Hydrogenispora ethanolica: one gene and its partner. The protein of the gene in region 1 interacts with the protein of each later gene in a pairwise test. Links are inferred from orthologs where the notes say so. Each region holds a gene or a part of one and is shown in the gene's direction. Other genes may lie near its edges. The genes, in order: EDC14_RS18065 and recJ.

What was found.
Region 2: the proteins of EDC14_RS18065 (region 1) and recJ interact in binary tests that used the Escherichia coli proteins (3 or more experiments, as listed by UniProt). The link is inferred for Hydrogenispora ethanolica from one-to-one orthologs.

The regions. Positions count from the first base shown.
Region 1 is NZ_SLUN01000025.1:50,954-59,745, forward strand. What follows is about bases 2,174-5,097. They hold EDC14_RS18065 (DNA topoisomerase III), read left to right. Parts: upstream 2,174-2,510; coding sequence 2,511-4,685; downstream 4,686-5,097. Other genes in these bases: EDC14_RS18060 (LL-diaminopimelate aminotransferase), read left to right, coding at 2,174-2,421; EDC14_RS18070 (GNAT family N-acetyltransferase), read left to right, coding at 4,815-5,097. Also shown: EDC14_RS18050 (carboxypeptidase M32), read left to right, coding at 1-372; EDC14_RS18055 (class I SAM-dependent DNA methyltransferase), read left to right, coding at 535-1,152; more of EDC14_RS18060, read left to right, coding at 1,192-2,173; more of EDC14_RS18070, read left to right, coding at 5,098-5,264; EDC14_RS18075 (PhzF family phenazine biosynthesis protein), read left to right, coding at 5,292-6,194; EDC14_RS18080 (OadG family protein), read right to left, coding at 6,518-6,658; EDC14_RS18085 (sodium ion-translocating decarboxylase subunit beta), read right to left, coding at 6,746-7,864; EDC14_RS18090 (hypothetical protein), read left to right, coding at 8,082-8,348; EDC14_RS18095 (biotin/lipoyl-containing protein), read left to right, coding at 8,430-8,792.
Region 2 is NZ_SLUN01000017.1:9,935-18,706, reverse strand. The notes cover bases 5,869-8,772. They hold recJ (single-stranded-DNA-specific exonuclease RecJ), read left to right. Parts: upstream 5,869-6,414; coding sequence 6,415-8,130; downstream 8,131-8,772. Other genes in these bases: EDC14_RS14065 (RelA/SpoT family protein), read left to right, coding at 8,131-8,772; EDC14_RS14075 (AMP-binding protein), read left to right, coding at 5,869-6,017. In the rest of the region: EDC14_RS14095 (sulfotransferase family protein), read left to right, coding at 1-162; EDC14_RS14090 (hypothetical protein), read left to right, coding at 671-2,428; EDC14_RS27580 (lytic transglycosylase domain-containing protein), read right to left, coding at 2,665-3,273; EDC14_RS14080 (helix-turn-helix domain-containing protein), read left to right, coding at 3,787-4,341; more of EDC14_RS14075, read left to right, coding at 4,359-5,868. UniProt on the Escherichia coli protein: Single-stranded-DNA-specific exonuclease.

The DNA.
Region 1 (8,792 bases):
GACCTGCGCGAGGCCTGGAATGAGCGGTACCGGACCGATCTGGGTGTGACCCCGCCCGACGACGGCTTGGGGGTTCTCCAGGATATGCACTGGTACAGCGGGACCATCGGCGGCTATTTCCAAAGCTATACGCTGGGCAACATCATGAGCGCCCAATTCTACGAAGCTGCCCTGGCGCATCACCCGCAGATTCCGACGGAGATCGCCGCCGGCCGTTTCGAAACCTTGCACGGTTGGCTCAAAACGAACATTTACCAATACGGCCGCCAATTGTCGGGCACGACCATCGTGCAACGGGCCACCGGAAAGCCGATTACCATCGAACCGTACGTGCGGTATTTAAAGAACAAGTATCGGGAGTTGTATCCCTGAATCCGGCCGATACCGCAACGATTTTGAGTTGGATTCCGTTTTGGGCATGGTCGGCTCGCTCGATCATGCCCAAAATGAAATTTGCCGCTGTGAAGGACAGAAGACTGTAATTTAAAAGTTTCCCTCATCATATCCGAAGTTTTTTAGCGGAGGATCAAATCGGTGGAGAATTTCGATGAACTGGCTTTGCGTTGGGATGAAGATCCCAAGCGCCGCAAGCGGGCCAGCGTAGTGGCCATGGAAATGGCGCGGGAGATCCCGGACCTCGAAAGGATGACGGGCTTTGAATACGGTTGCGGCACGGGGCTGTTAAGTTTCTACCTGCAACCGTTTATGCGCGAAATTTGGCTGGGGGACAGTTCGGCGGGGATGTTGTCCGTGGCCGAGCAGAAGATTCAAACGCTCCGGATCGCCAACATGCACCCCCTCCCAATCGATCTAACCGCCGCGGAGCTGCCGGAGCTCAAGTTTGATGTGGTTTACACGTTGATGGCCTTGCACCATATCAAGCCGCTGAACGACGTTTTGCAGTCCTTTTACGAAATGTTGCATCCGGAAGGCACATTGTGCATCGCGGATCTGGACAAGGAAGACGGCACGTTCCACGGTCCCGGCTTTACGGGCCATCATGGCTTTGACGTTCGGGAGCTGTCGGCGACCTTGCGGGAAATCGGTTTCACCAAGCTTCGGAGCAAAATCTGTCACACTATCGTGAAACAAGATCGCGACGGACGGGAGAAACAATATCCGTTATTCCTGTTGGTCGGCCAGAAGAGATAAGGAGCCGCCAGTGCGGCAAAAAACTCACGGAGGTCCGCCATGGATTTTATCGACGACAAGATTGCCGAGCGTTTGGGGGGCAGGAATTTTGGCAAGTCCACCACGGTTTATAAGTTCGTCCGGATCAAGCAGGCCAAGCAAGAGGCGCGAGCCAGCAAACCCTTCCTCCCTTTAATCGACATGGGCGTCGGCGAACCCGACCGGCCGGCCGACCCGCGCCTCGTCGCGGTGTTGGCCGAGGAAGCCGGAAAGCCGGAGAACCGCTGGTATTCGGATAACGGGATCGGCGAGTTTCAAGACGCGGCCGCCGGCTATATGGACCGGGTTTATGGCGTCAAGAATTTGACCCGCGCGAATATCATCCATGGCATCGGCTCCAAGCCGATCCTGGCCATGCTGCCGCTGTGCCTGGTGAATCCGGGCGAGATCGCGCTGACCACCTTTCCCGGATATCCGGTGACCGCCACCTATACCCGGTACCTCGGCGGCGATACGTATCATCTGCCGTTGCTTCCCGAGAACCAGTTTTATCCCGACTTTTCGGCGATCCCCGCCCCGGTGTTGAAAAAGGCGAAACTCCTCTACATCAATTATCCCAACAATCCCACCGGCCAGGTGGCGACTCGTGAGTTTTATCAGAGCGTGGTGCGGTTCGCCCGCCAAAACAATATCTTTGTGATCTCCGATGCCGCCTATGCCGCGCTGACCTTCGACGGGTATCAGCCTTTGAGTTTCTTGGCGGTGGACGGCGCCATGGATGTCGGAGTGGAAGTGCATTCGCTTTCCAAGGCTTTCAACATGACCGGCTGGCGGCTGGCCTTTGTGGCCGGCCATCCCCGGATCATTCAGGCCTACGGGACTGTCAAGGACAATACCGACTCCGGCCAGTTCCGCGCCATTCAAAAGGCCGGCATCTATGCGCTGCAGCATCCTGAGTTGACCGCGGCCAATTGCGAGCGGTATTCGCGCCGGCACAATCTGCTGGTGGCGGCACTGCGCGAGCTGGGCTTCGCGGCCCACAAGCCCAGGGGTTCGTTCTATTGTTACGTTCCGGCCCCCAAGGGAACCCGCTCGGGACTGGTCTTTGAGAACGCCGAGGCCGCCGCGGAGTACCTGATCAAGGAGGCGCTGATCTCCACGGTACCCTGGGACGACGCCGGAGCGTACCTCCGCTTCTCGGTGACCTTTGAAGCCGATGGCGATGAGGCGGAAAAAAGGGTCATCGCCGCGGTCCGAGAGAGGCTGGGAAGGCTGGAACTGGTATTTTAGGCTTGATAACTTGAAAGACAGAAACAGCAGTTTGATTTCAGGAAAAAGTCAATTGCCAAAAATGATACATCAAGAATGGAGCGTAACCCATGTCCAAAACCCTGGTCCTGGCCGAGAAACCTTCGGTCGGCCGCGAAATCGCGAAGATCTTGCACTGCAACCAGCAGGGGAACGGCTGCCTGATCGGCCCCCGCTATATCGTCTCCTGGGCCCTCGGCCACCTGGTCACCCTGGCCGACCCGGAGGCCTACGACGACCGCTATAAGACCTGGAACCTCGAGGACCTGCCGATGCTCCCGGAGAAGATGGAGCTGGTGGTGATCCGCGAGACCGCCCGCCAGTTCAAGGCGGTCAAGGATTTGATGAAGCAGCCGGATCTCGACGAATTGGTCATCGCCACCGATGCCGGCCGCGAGGGCGAGCTGGTGGCCCGCTGGATCATTCAGAAAGCGGGTTGGCGCAAGCCCATTAAACGGCTGTGGATCTCCTCCCAGACCGAACGGGCCATCAAGGAAGGCTTTCAAAATCTCAAGCCGGGCCGGGAGTATGAGCGACTATACGCCGCCGCCGAATGCCGGGCCGAGGCCGACTGGCTGGTGGGACTGAATGTCACCCGGGCGCTCACCTGCAAATACAATGCCCAACTCTCGGCCGGCCGGGTTCAGACCCCGACCCTGGCCCTGGTGGTGGAGCGGGAGAACGAGATCAAGCGGTTCGTGCCCAAAGCGTATTGGACCGTGCAAGCCGCGGCGGGAGGCTTCAACCTGCAATGGCGGGACGCCAATGGCCAGACCCGGCTCTTCGATAAAGGGCGGGCCGAGGCGCTCGCCGCCAAAACCTCCGGCCAGACCGGGACCATTGTAGAGCTGAAAAAAGAAGCCAAGAAAGAACCGCCGCCCTTGGCCTATGACCTGACCGAGCTGCAGCGGGACGCCAACCGGCGGTACGGCTTCTCCGCCAAAACGACCTCCGCCGTGATGCAGCAGCTTTATGAGCGGCACAAGCTGGTGACCTATCCCCGGACCGATTCCCGGTACTTGAGCGAGGATATCGTGCCGACCCTGCCCGAACGGCTGAAGGCCATTGCCACCGGGCCCTATGCCGAGCAAGCCCGGCGGATTCTGGGCCAGAAGCTGACGGTCACCAAGCGCCTGGTCGACAATGCCAAGGTCAGCGACCACCATGCCATCATCCCCACCGAAGAGCCGGTTTTCTTGAGCAAACTCAGCCCGGAGGAGACGAAGATCTATGATCTGATCGTCAAACGGTTTCTGGCGGTGCTTTCGCCGCCTTTCGAATATGAGCAGACCACTCTCAGGGTCGAGGCCGCCGGAGAGTTCTTCGCCGCCCAAGGCAAGAGCGTCAGGGCCAAAGGCTGGCGGGCGATGGAAGACGGCGGGGCCGCGCCGGATGAGGCCGGGGACGACGAAGCGCCGGAGCAGTCCCTGCCCGAACTGCGCCAGGGGGAGCGGCTAAAGCTGCTCACCGTCAAAACGGTCGCCGGCACCACCAAGCCGCCGGCCCGCTATACCGAGGCGACCTTGCTCTCGGCCATGGAGCATCCGGGCAAGGGGATCGAGGACCGCGAGCTCCGGGAGGCCCTGGACAACAGCAGCGGGCTGGGCACGCCGGCCACCCGGGCCGAGATCATCGAAAAACTGTTCAACTCCTTCTATATGGAGCGGCAAGGCAAGTCCATCGTTCCGACCTCCAAGGGCATCCAACTGATTGGCCTGGTCCCGCCGGAGCTGAGATCGGCCGAACTGACCGCCCAGTGGGAGCAGCAGTTGACCCAGATCAGCAAAGGCCGGGCCGAGCGGCGCCAATTCATGGCCGGGATCCGCGACTATGCCGCCCGTCTGGTGACGACCGTGGCCGGCAGCGGCCAATCGTACCGGCATGATAACCTGACCCGCGTCAAATGCCCGGAATGCGGCAAATACCTGCTGCAAGTCAAAGGGAAGCGCGGCGAGATGCTGGTCTGTCAGGACCGGGAATGCGGCTACCGGCAGAACGTCTCGCTCACCTCCAACGCCCGTTGCCCGCAGTGCCATAAGCAGCTGGAACTGCGCGGCGAAGGGGAAAACAAGATCTTCAGCTGCAGCTGCGGCTATCGCGAGAAGCTGTCCGCTTTCACCAAGCGCCGGGAAGAAGAGAAGGGCAAGGCCAATAAGCGCGAGGTGAATCAGTTCCTGAACCGGCAGCAGGACCAGGGTCCGCTCAATACGGCGCTGGCTGAAGCATTGTCGAAGCTGAAGAAATGATGGCTTTTTATTCTCACGCCATTGGTAAGAATCCGATGATGACCGAAAGAAAGAAGGTGCGTCCCGCTGATCGAGTTAGCCTATGAGCCGTTCAAGCCCGGAGAAGAACAGCTTATCTACGAGCTGGTCATGAAGGTCTTCGACAAGTTCGTGGCTCCGGATTATGTCGCACAGGGACGGCGGACCTTCCAAGAGTATGTGGCGTCCGCCAAAATCCGGGAGCGGTACGATGGCGGCGCCGACCGGGTCTGGACAGCCAAGGCTGGCCCGGAGCTCGTCGGCGTCATCGCCCTGCGCGAGGAGAAACACATTTCGCTCTTATTCGTGGCCGAAGCGTGGCAGCGGCGGGGGATCGCCCGCGGACTGGTCGGGCGGGCAATCCGGGAGCTGGAGACGCGCCCCGGGGCTGCCCGGCAGCTGACGGTCAATTCATCCCCGTATGCGGTTACCGTCTACGAAAAGCTGGGCTTCCAGAAACTCGGGGCGGAACAGGAACGGGACGGCATCCGCTTTGTACCGATGAAGGCCGATCTGGGGAGCCGGGGAGCGGGGGATCCGGATCCCGGGCCGGGAAGATGATGTCAGCTTCAATCGAAGGAGAATCCATTGCGGAAAGAATTTTTGGTCGTCAATAGTTTCGCGGAACAGGCCTTCGGCGGGAATCCCGCGGCGGTGCTGCCCGATGCTTCCGGTTTGACTGACGCGCAAATGCAGGCCATTGCCAGACAGCTGAATCTGGTGGAGACGGTTTTTGTCCTTCCGGCGGCCGAAACCGGCGCCGATCTGCGCTTCCGCTATTTCACCCCGGTTCAGGAACTCCCGGTGGCGGGTCATCCCACCGTGGCCGCAGTTCTGGCGCTGATCGAGCAGGGGCGGCTCCCGATGGCCGCAGACCGGGATTACCGGATCCGGACTGGGGCGGGGATTCAACGGGTGACCGTCGCCCGAAACGAGCGGGGTCCGGTGGTGGTCATGGAACAGCCGCGGCCGGAATTTTTGCCGCCCCTGGATGACCGGGCCGCCGTCGCTGAACTCTTCGGATTGCGGTTGGAAGATCTCCTGCCCGACCTGCCGGTCCAGCCGGTCCATACCGGGCTGGGCCATCTCATCGTCCCGCTGCGGACGCTCGAGGCATTGTTCCGGGCGGAACGGCGGATCCTCCCGCTAAAGAGTTTCTGCGCCGGACTGGGCATCCGCGAGGCGCAGCTGTTCACCCCGGAAACGCTCGACCCCCAAAAGGACCTGCATACCCGCAACATTTGTCCGCGCGAAGGCCTGGAGGATCCCGGCTGTGGCGTGGGCAACGGCGCCTTGGGCGCTTATCTGCTCAGGCACTATTACCGCGGCGAAACCGCGATCCGGCTCCGGGCGGAGCAGGGGAATATCGTCAATATGCCTTGCGTCATCGAGATTCATGCCCAAAGGAGCCAGGACGGCATTCGGGTGTCCATCGGCGGCAACGGCCGCTTGATGATCCGGGGGGAATTTTACCTGGATCAGCCGGAGTAGCCCGGCGAGTTGTTCCGAAGCTCCGGGACGAACCGCCGAAGTCCCGGGAAGGCCGTCCGGAGCACCCGGCGGATCGTCCGAGGCTTGCGGACGAGCGCCTCAGCCCCGCGGAGGCCCTTCCGGAGCGCCCGGAGCATCTTTCGAAGTCGATGTCGGCCTTTCCGGAGGCTTCGGACCCCGTTCCGCCGGACCGGGAAGGAGTGACGGGGAAGAAGCCTCCGGATCCCGGGCTCCTCGCGGCGGATTTTCCGCCGGTATTAGTTCAACCAATTTCCCGGATGAGCCGTACGGAATGCCTTTTGGTTCCGGCCGGACGGTGAATCCTAGGGTTCCTCTTTTGGCGGGCGCTTCAGCGCGGCCCAGAGCAACAGCCGGGCCACGCCATAAAAGAGGATGAGCACCAGAAAAACGCCGGCCATGCCGTAGAGGGTGGCCAGGAGGCCTCTCACCAAATTTTCCTGCATCGTCTCACCTTCCTATATCTGATCAGCAGCTACGCATCATGTCCCGAAAGCCGGCCATGATGAAGTGATTAACGGATTGATTTCGTCCTATCGTAACAAAAGCGCCGGGATGATCGCCAGCAGCAAGCCGCCGGCCACCACCGAGCCGAGCTGTCCGGCGACATTGGCGCTGACCGCCTGCATCAAGACGAAGTTGGTCGGGTCTTCCTGCTGGGCCAGGCGCTGAATCACCCGGGCGGACATGGGAAAGGCCGAGATCCCGGCGGCGCCGATCATCGGATTGACTTTTTGCTTCAAGAAAAGATTGAGGCCCTGGGCGAACCAGACTCCACCGGCAGTGTCAAAAACGAAGGCCACCGCGCCCATGGCCATGATCAGCAAGGTCTTGTAGTTCAGGAAATGCAGCGCCTCCATGGACGAACCGATGGTGATCCCCAGGAGGATGGTCACCAGGTTGGCCAGCTCATGCTGGGCGGTCTTGGAGAGCCGGTCCAGCACGCCGCATTCCCGGATCAGGTTGCCGAACATCAACGAGCCCACCAGGGCGACGCTGATCGGCGCGAAGATGCCGGCGATCAGCGTGACCAGGATCGGGAAAAGGATCTTGACGATCTGCGGAACTTGTCCCTGCCGGGGCGATTCCATCCGGATCAGCCTCTCCTGGCGGCTGGTCAGAAATTTGATCACCGGCGGCTGGATGATGGGAACCAGCGACATGTAGGAATAGGCCGCCACCGAGATCGGCGCCAGCAGATTCTTGGCGAACTTGGTGGCCACGTAGATGGAGGTCGGGCCGTCGGCGGCGCCGATGATGCCGATGGCGGCGGCCTCTTTCAGGCTGAAGCCGCAGACGATCGCGATGAGCATCGTGGCGAAGATGCCGAACTGGGCCGCGGCGCCGAAGAAGAGCATGAACGGGTTCTGCAGCAGCGGGCCGAAATCGATCATCGCGCCCACCGCGATGAAAATCAGCACCGGGAAGAGCTCCGATTCAATGCAGGTCTTGTACAGAAGGGTCAAAAATCCGTCGGGCCCCACCGCCGAAGAGAACGGAATATTGGCCAGAATAGCCCCGAAACCGATGGGCAACAGCAGCATCGGCTCGTAGTCCTTGGCAATCGCCAGATAAATGAGGAGACCGGCGAGTAGAAACATGATCAGATTCCCCATACTAAGATGGGTGAGGCCGATGAAAAGATCAGACATGGTAACCTCCGCCGCGAAATTTACGGAAACCTAAATTTAATTTATCATAAGAATCGCAGGCTGTCATCAGAAGTCGCCGATAAATTTCCAATAAACGGGGTCACGGCTCCATAAACAGCTTGCGCCGGTCGCGGGATCTGAGTATAGTTAAAGTGTACCGCCCCGGGATATCGTATACGATTCCAGCCAATCATAGGGAATAAAGCGAGGAATCCGAATGAGACAGGAAATTTTTCAGTGGACGGTTTTGGTTTGCTGCGGGGTGTCCGCCGTTTGTTTGGTGATGCTGCTGGCCGGGGTGAACCGGCTCATCGAAGCGGTCGGCGCGTTGCAGCCTGGGAAGGAAACTCCGGCCGCGGCCCCGGCGGGCAACGCTCCGGATCCCGGCTGCTCCGAAGAGGAGCTGGCGGCGGTCATGGCGGTCATGGCCAAACTGTTGCCCGAGGAGAAACGGGCCACGATGAAGATTCGGGTGATTCCTTAATACTCTAATATCGTCGGAGATATCGGACAAGCCGGCGCGATTCATCAATCGCGGGTTCGCGATGCGAATGGAGGTCATTGGATGCAGAGTTTTCGAGTTACTGTCAATGGCAAGATATTTGAGGTGACGGTCGAAGAGACTGGCGCGGCCCAAGCCCATGTGGAGCGCGTCGCCAGCGAGGCTTCGGCAGTCTCCGAAGTGGCGCCCCCTCCCGGTCCGGCGCAGCCTGCCATTGGACCGGCGGAGCCGGCGGAAACTGCAATCGAGGCGGGCGATCAGACGGTGACCGCCCCTTTGGCGGGCACGATCCTTTCGATCAAGGTCCAGCCCGGGCAGGCGGTCCGCTACGGCCAGGTGTTGCTGACGCTGGAAGCTTTGAAGATGGAGAATGAGATCGTGGCTCCTCAAGCCGGAACTGTCAAAGCCATCCGGGTCAATGAGGGT
Region 2 (8,772 bases), on another replicon or contig:
TCCTTGCTGAAAAACCTGAAGAACACCCTGCTGGCCAAGGAGGGCTCTCCGATTTCTTCCCTCGATGAGACGCTCCGGAAACAATTGTATCGCTATTTTGAGGCGGAAACAAAAGAATTGGAAGCCTTCCTGGGCAAGGATCTGTCGTTCTGGCGGCAGTAGCCGGGCCCGTTGATTCAAAACTGCTTCTGAAACAGGGCTGTTTGGCGGACGCTCTCATCTGGGCTTCCCGGAATGATTTCCGGGGAGCCCATTTTTTTATGGGGGTAAGTCCGCGCTTTGGGAACCGGGATGTTTTCCCGCAGTGACGGTCCGGATCCATCCATTGGCCCCCCCGAAGGTTCGGCGCGGGTTTGACACCAAACGCCTCTCCCGAAAGTCGCGCAAATTTTGTGCAAAAAGCTCTCAAAGCGATGGATTTCCAAATGTTTCATAATTTTCTGGTCCATGGTTTAATTTTGGTAATATTTGTGCTATATTGGAGAGAGAAAAAACTGTGTAATCCCAGCATTTTGCGAAAGCGTTGACGGGTTTGGAGCGAAAAGCGCGAACGCTTTACCGCGCCTTTCGCGAACAAAGCCGTTTACGCTTTATCAAAATGCTATCGTACAATTTTACGCCATCATTTCCACAAAAAAGCTGTGTCTATCCGGTAGGGGGGTAAATGGGAATGCCGATTGTGTACTGCGGTCGTTCCGGTTCGATCCGAATGGTTCCGCATGGCTTTGCCGATCCGATCGAACTTCGGGAATTGGTCACACTCCATCCTGAATTGTTGCAGGTTGAGACGGAGCCGCCCTTGGCGTTGGTCCGCTCCCATCCGGAGCTGCCGGGGACGGACCCGTTGGATTCGTTGTTCGTCGCTTGGGATGGCCATTTGTCCATCGTCAAGGTCCAGCGGATCGACGACCGTCCGGTCAGCCGCCAATTTTTCGCGCAGGTCTTCGAGTTCATCGCGGAGCTGGCCCGGCTGACCCCGGCCCAGCTGAATCAAAGGCTGGATGGCGCGCTGGAGCAAGCGCTCAGGCAATTCCTGGACGACCCCGACGATGAATACGGCTTGGAAAGTTGCTGGCAGTCTTGCGAATCCTATCTCCGGGCCGGGAAGGTCCGGCTGGTCATGGTGGCCGACCAGGCGCCGGAGGAGCTGATCAAGGCTTTCCAATTCATCCGCGAGCACAGCGATCTGGATGTGCGGCTGGTGGTGATCCGCAGGTATAGCGGAACGGACGGGGAAGCGGTGTACCTGCCGGAAATGGTGGTCTGCGGCGCGGTCAGCGTCGCGCCCATCCGAACTCCGGCCGCGCCGGTCGTCGCCCGTCCCGAGTTTGAGGCGGTGATCGCCGCGTATTCGCGCATCGCCATTGAAGGCTTCGAGCCCCGGGGCAAGGCCGGCCGGTACCGGATTCTGCGGCCGGATTGGTGGCCGCGGGGCATTCATTACGAGTTTTTCGACTATGGCGGGGAGATCGGGGTGGAGATTCACCTGGAAAGCCCCGAAGTGGGTTCTTTGGCTGACATGTTGCGTTCCTTCGAAGGGCAGTTTGCGACGGTCTTTCCGTCCGCGTTTGTCAATTGGGATTCGGCTTGGTCCGAGGGACGGGGCAGGTTGCGGGTGTTGGTCAGTTCCGGGGCGTCGCCCCTGGACGTAGTCGGGGCGATGAAGGTCATGATCAAGCAGACCTGGACCCCGATCAATGACGCCTTGGCGGGATTGGGATTGATCCCGGCCCCCGAAACCGCGGCTCCCGCCGGAACGGGGCCGAACCCCGAACCCGCCAAGCCGGAGGAGCCCCGCTCCAATCAAAAAACCATTACCATCGGCGATCAAAATATCATCATCGAACTGGACCGGCTGAAACAACCGCTCAACCCCGCGGTGACCCCGGAGAAAACCGCTTCGTCCTTCCGGACGCCTCCGCTGGAGCAGGAGGCCGCCTCCCGGCAGGAAGCGGCGCCGTCGGCCGCCGGGGCGCGGGAGAATTCCGCTGCGCCGGTGGAAGTCCAGGAAACCGCCAAATTGCCGGCTGGGATCGGCAACGGCGCCATGCCCGGTTTCATTGAGATCGTGGATGAAAACGGCCGGAGTTCACTGGTGAATCTTTTGAAAATGGGGCACCTGGCTAACTTCGGCGCCCATCCGGTCTCCGCCACAACCTCCCCAGCGGCGGTTTCCCCCGGAGCCCAGGAACCCGAGCCGGCCGCGGCCGAGGACCGTCCCGCGCCTGAACCGGAAATGCCCCGGCCAACGCCGCTCCAAACGGTTGAGTCTTCGCAGAGTAAATCCATTTTGCCGGAGATTTTCCCGTCCGGGCAGTCGGGCGAGCGTCCCTCGCCTCCGGCCCCGCCCGAGAACGAGGGCCTGGTTTCGCTCCGGCGCAGTTCGCGGCAGTTGGAAGAGCTGCTCAGCAAATTGGAAGGGATCTGAGTGTGAACCGCACCGGACGGCCGGCGCCGATCCCGGCTTGGGTGCAGGAAATACGGGAATGGCATCCGGTTTCGCAAATCTTCGGGAGCGGAACCTGGAGGAATAAGAAAAGAGCCTTTTCGCGAAGGCTCTTTTCTATTTGTGTAGTCCCGTACCGACGCGAGGGCTCCGCAAGCCCCAATTGCGGCGCGGAGGCAACGGCGCGTCCGTGCTTCAGTGATTTTTCCTACTTTTACTTAAAGCGTTTTGGGGATGAGCTGATTCCGCTGCTCCGAATGGACCAATCCCGTCTCGAAGCAGACGATCTGATCAAACATCATGGTGTAAAATTTGGCTTTCTCCACGTACCGCCGGGTTTCCTGGTAAGGGGGAACCCCCCGGTAACGGATGACGGCCTCGGGCCCGGCGTTGTAGGCGGCGATGGCCAACTCCATGGAGCCAAACCGGGTCAGTAAGTTTTGCAGATAGTAGGCGCCGACTTCGATGTTTTTTTGCTTGTTGCGCCAGTCGGCGAGCTTGTCAGGGGTCAATTGCATCAGGCCGCGGCAACCTCTGGGGCTGATCACATCGGAGCGGTACTTGCTCTCAATACCGATGACGATCGCCACCAGGACCGGATCGAAAGTGCTCATGATGGCGGCATGGATCTCCGGATCGCGATTATTGAAAAACCCCATCACCATCGATACCTTGGCCGCGGTATACTGCCGCCGGTCCGTTTGGGTTTCGTTGTTCCAGACATTCAAAGTCCAGTATGCGCAGGAGAGAATGAACAAAAGAAGGAGCGCAATCAGAAGTTTGTGACGAGAGACATTCGAACGGGATAGTTTATCGGATAGTTTCATGAACGATTCCTGCCTTTTTAGGCGGTTTTGCAATTATTTCATCATTTGACCTGCTTTTGGGTTAAGCGAGGTTTTCATCAACACCTGCCATTAATTTCTAGAAACTAATAATAATTGCAAAACACCGCTTTTTTTAAGCCGGGACGACACTTTTTTCAGTATAACCAAAGGAATTGCAGTATGTCAACACTGAGTCCGTGTTGCAAGGTCTACCCTCCAGCTTAGGCAAAGATGAAATTTTGGTTACGGACTTTGGATGGGGATTCATGTCGTTGCATGTAAAATAAAAGTATGGGATCCGGAAGGTAGATTTTAAAATAATGTCGAACAATATTACTAAAAATTTCTGATTGAATGATTCGGGATGGTTCTATAAACTATATACGATGAGCAAAAATGCTTCAATAAGGTTTTATTTCCAAAAGTTCTCCAGCCGTTGAACGGCGCGGATTTTTGAAACAGGCGAAGTGGGCTGATCCCTATATCGGCTATGAACAAGAAGGAGTGGTGGCTGTGGAAGAGGAGATTCGTCAGATTGCGGCGCGGATTAAAGAGTTGCGGGAAATATTCGAGGTTCCGCTGGACGTTCTGGCCAAAGAATGCGAGGTCCCCGTGGAACTATACCGGGAATACGAGGGCGGCGAGCGGGATATTCCGGTCAGCGTCCTGATGCGGATTGCGCACCGGTTCAATATCGAATTGGCGAGCCTGATCACAGGCGAAGAACCACGGCTGCGACTCTACGCCCTGACCCGGAAGGGAAAAGGCGTATCGGTGGAGCGGCGCAAGGACTACAAATATCAAAGCCTGGCTTATAATTTCGCCCATAAGAAAGCGGAGCCGTTTCTGGTCACGGTGGAGCCGGAGCCGAAAGATTCCCCCATCCACATGAACAGCCACCCCGGCCAGGAATTCAACTATGTTTTGGAGGGTTCCATCCGGGTGATGCTGGAAGAGCACGAAGTGATCCTGAATGAAGGGGATTCGCTTTATTTTGACTCCGGGGTGCCGCACGGCATGAAAGCTTTGCATGGCAAGACCGCTAAATTTTTAGCCATCATTTTTTGAGAGGAAGAGAACAGATGCTGTTACATAAGTATACCAGCGGGGAGTATCACTCTTACGAGGAGTTCCGCGAGAATTTTGAGATTAAGGTTCCGGACAACTTCAACTTCGCCTATGACGTCGTCGATGAACTGGCGGAACAATCCCCTGACAAGGTGGCGATCGTCTGGTGTAACGACCAGGGGGAGGAACGCAACTTTACCTTCGCCGATCTCAAATTTTACAGCGACAAGGCTGCCAATTTCTTTCGCAGCGCCGGGATCGGCAAGGGCGATCCGGTGATGTTGGTCCTAAAACGCCGCCATGAATTCTGGTATAGCTTGTTGGCGTTGCATAAGATCGGCGCCATCGCCGTCCCCGCCACCCACCTTTTGACCGCCAAGGACTTTGTCTACCGGAATAATGCCGCCGATATCAAAATGATCGTCTGCGTCGCCAGCCCCGAAGTGATCGAGCATGTCGAGAAGGCGCAAGGCGATTCGCCATCCTTGCAAACCAAGGTCCTGGTCGGCGGGTCCCGGGAAGGCTGGTTGGACTTTGACGCGGAGATGGCGAAGGCCGACTCCCATTTTGAGAAGCCGACCGGAGAAGCGATGACCCGGAACGACAATATTTCCTTATTATATTTCACCTCCGGGACCACCGCCTTTCCCAAGATGGTCCGGCATAATTTCACCTATCCGCTGGGACATATCGTCACGGCCAAGTATTGGCAGAATGTGGAGGATGGCGGCTTGCACCTGACGGTCTCCGAAACCGGCTGGGCCAAGTCGGTCTGGGGAAAAATTTATGGGCAATGGCTGGCCGGCAGCGCGGTCTTCGTCTATGACTTCGAGAAGTTCATCCCCAGAGATCTGTTGGCGATGGTCGCCAAACACGGCGTGACCACGTTTTGCGCGCCGCCCACCATCTACCGGTATCTGATCAAAGAGGACCTTTCCCAATTCGATCTCTCGAAATTGAAATACTGCGTCGTCGCCGGCGAACCGCTCAATCCGGAGATCTATAACCAGTTTCTCAAGCTGACCGGGATCAAATTGCGGGAAGGATACGGACAAACCGAGTGCACCATGGCGGTGGGGACATTCCCCTGGATGGAGCCGCGCCCCGGCTCGATGGGCAAGCCCTCCCCCGGATATGAAGTGGATATCGTCGATGAGGAAGGCCGCTCCTGCGAAGTGGGCGAAGTGGGCGAGATCATCTTCCGGACCGACATTTACACGCCGGTGGGCATCTTTGACGGCTACTACCGCGACCGCGAGATGACCGAAAGCGTTTGGCACGACGGCGTGTATCACACCCGCGATACCGCCTGGCGGGATGAGGACGGCTATTTTTGGTTCGTCGGCCGGACCGATGACGTCATTAAGAGTTCGGGTTACCGGATCGGGCCGTTTGAAGTCGAGAGCGCCCTGATTGAGCATCCGGCGGTCCTGGAGTGCGCCGTCACCGGCGTTCCCGACCCGCTGCGGGGCCAGATCGTCAAGGCGACCGTGGTGCTGACCAAGAACTACCAGCCCGGCGAGGAGCTGGTGAAGGAGCTTCAGGAGCACGTCAAACGGGTCACCGCGCCCTACAAATACCCCCGGGTCATTGAGTTCGTGGCGGAGCTCCCCAAAACGATCAGCGGGAAGATCCGGCGGGTGGAGATCCGCGAGAAGGACCGGACCGAGGCGTAGGGCGGCTGGCCATACCGGTATTTTCAAAAAGAAACGGGACGAGCGATCATCCCGTTTCTTTGATTTGCGGGAAAACTTTGGCCGGTTGCAGGATTTAGCAGGAATGTGTCTAATCATGACGAATAATCTTTAAACAGTCGGCGTGACGGACGATTCCGCCGGCTCTTGTTATATGTTGCAAGCGGTTTTTTGGATTTGAAATCCCGTTTTATGCCAATACTTAAATAAAGCGTATGCTCCCTAAAAGCGTTGTAATAAATCCTGTCCGAAGGACAGGGTGAATACAAAAGCTCAGAGAAGCAAGGGATAAAGTCGACTTTTTAAACCTTTTCAGGCTGAAGCGGTTGGAAAGAGACTTTAACATGGCTGCTAATTCATCAAACGACAGGACGAAACGATGACCGGAAAAGTATGGCGGATCGCCGCTCATCCTCATAACCTCGCCGACGAATTGGCCGAGCGGCTGGGAATCTCGGCGCTCCTGGCCAGGCTGCTGGTGAACCGGGGTCTCTCCGATCCCCAGGCGGCCCAGCTTTTTCTGGCTCCAACCCTGAATCAGCTGCACGATCCCTTCCAATTCCAAATGATGCAACGGGCGGTGGAACGGATCGGACGGGCCATCCGGGATCAGGAATACGTCCTGATCTATGGCGACTACGACGTGGACGGGATCACCTCCGTCTCGCTGATGATCCGGGTACTGGCCCGGCTCTTGCCGGGAAAACTCCTTTATTATCTGCCCAAGCGGCTGGAAGAAGGATACGGGCTGCATCTCAGCTCCATCGAGAAGGCCCTGGCGCGCGGCGTCGGCCTGATCATCACCGTGGATTGCGGGATCACCGCGGTGGAGGAAGCGGCCTACCTGGCGGAGCGGGGCGTCGATCTGATCATCACCGATCATCACGAGTCCCAGGAGACGCTTCCCGCCGCCTATGCGATTATTGATCCGAAGCTGCCGGGCGAGGGTTATCCATTCCAGCAGCTGGCCGGGGTCGGCGTCGCGTTCAAGCTGCTCCAGGGGGTTGCCACCGCCTTCCCAGAGATCCGGGAACGGCTCTTCAGCAATCTGGATCTGGTGGCCTTTGGGACCGTGGCCGATATCGTGCCGTTGCTCGGCGAAAACCGGGTACTGGTCAAATATGGCTTGATGCAGTTGCAAAAGACGGAAAACATCGGGTTGCAAGCTTTAATTCAGACGGCGGCCCTGGCCGACCGGGCCATCACCAGCGGCCACATCGGATTCGTGTTGGCGCCGCGGGTCAATGCCGCCGGCCGGATGGGCAATCCCAGCATCGGGGTGCGCCTCTTCCTGACCAACGACCCGGTGCAGGCGCTGGATCTCGCCAAGCAGTTGGAGAAGGAGAATCTGAACCGCCAGAGTACCGAGAACCAGGTCCTGACCGAGGCCCAACAGATGCTGGCCGCCGCTCCGGAGCTGGCGGAGGAGTACGGGTTGGTGCTGGCCGGCGAGGGATGGCATCTCGGGGTCATCGGCATTGTGGCATCACGGCTGGTGGAGATCTATAATAAACCAGTGATCCTGATCGGGCTGGACGGGGCCGAGGGCCGGGGGTCCGGCCGCAGCATCCACGGTTTCAACCTGTTCAACGCCATCGATCACTGCAGCGGCCATCTGATCCGCTTTGGCGGCCATGAGTTCGCCGCGGGACTCTCCATCGCCCGGGAACAGATCCCCGGGTTCAGACAGGCATTCCAGGAGTACGCCAAGGCGCATCTGACTCCGGAAAATCTCCGGCCGATGCTGAATATCGAGAGCTTATTGGATCTGAACCGGGTCACGCTGGACCTGGCCAGAGAATTGGAGATGCTGGCGCCGTGCGGGCCGGCCAATCCCACCCCGGTCTTCGGGTGCCGGGCCGTCCGCCTGGTCGACTACAAAGGCGTGGGCGAGAATGGCAAACACCTCAAACTGCGGGTCTCCGACCAACAGGTGACCCGGGAGGGGATCGGCTTCAATCTGGGATTCGTCCTGGATGAGCTGGCCAGCACCAGCGAGTTGGACCTGGCTTTCTCATTGGAGGAGAACCATTGGAACGGCTCGGTTCAGATCCAGCTGAACCTGAAGGATGTCGTGCGACGGGGGAGCGAGTAAGTGGAACCATCAACGTCCTTTGCAGATTTTTTGCAGAGAATCGCCCAGAATCGCGGCGAGGCCGATGCCCTGCGGGTAAAGGCGGCCTATGACTTTGCCTTTGACGCCCATCAAGGCCAGAAACGGGAGTCGGGCGAGGCTTATATCCAGCACCCCTGGGAAGTGGCGAACATCGTTTACGACCTGGGTATGGATACGACTTCGATCGAAGCTTCCCTGCTGCACGACGTGGTTGAGGATACCGGACACGATCTGGAGGAGATCAAAAAACGCTTCGGTTCGGAAGTGGCCCTGCTGGTCGACGGCGTCACCAAGCTCTCCCGCCTGGCCTTCCAAAGCAAGCAGGAACAGCAGATGGAGAACCTGCGCAAGATGTTCCTGGCGATGACTCAGGACCTGCGGGTGATCATCATCAAGCTGGCCGACAGGCTGCATAACATGCGGACCCTCAAAGCCCTTTGCCCCGAGAAGCAACAAAAGATCGCCAAGGAAACCCTGGAGATCTATGCGCCGCTGGCCCATCGAATCGGTATCGGCAAGGTGAAATGGGAGCTGGAGGATCTGGCGCTCCGCTATATCGATCCCGATGCCTACTACGATCTGGTCGGCAAGGTCGCCAAAAAGCGGCAGGAGCGGGAAGGC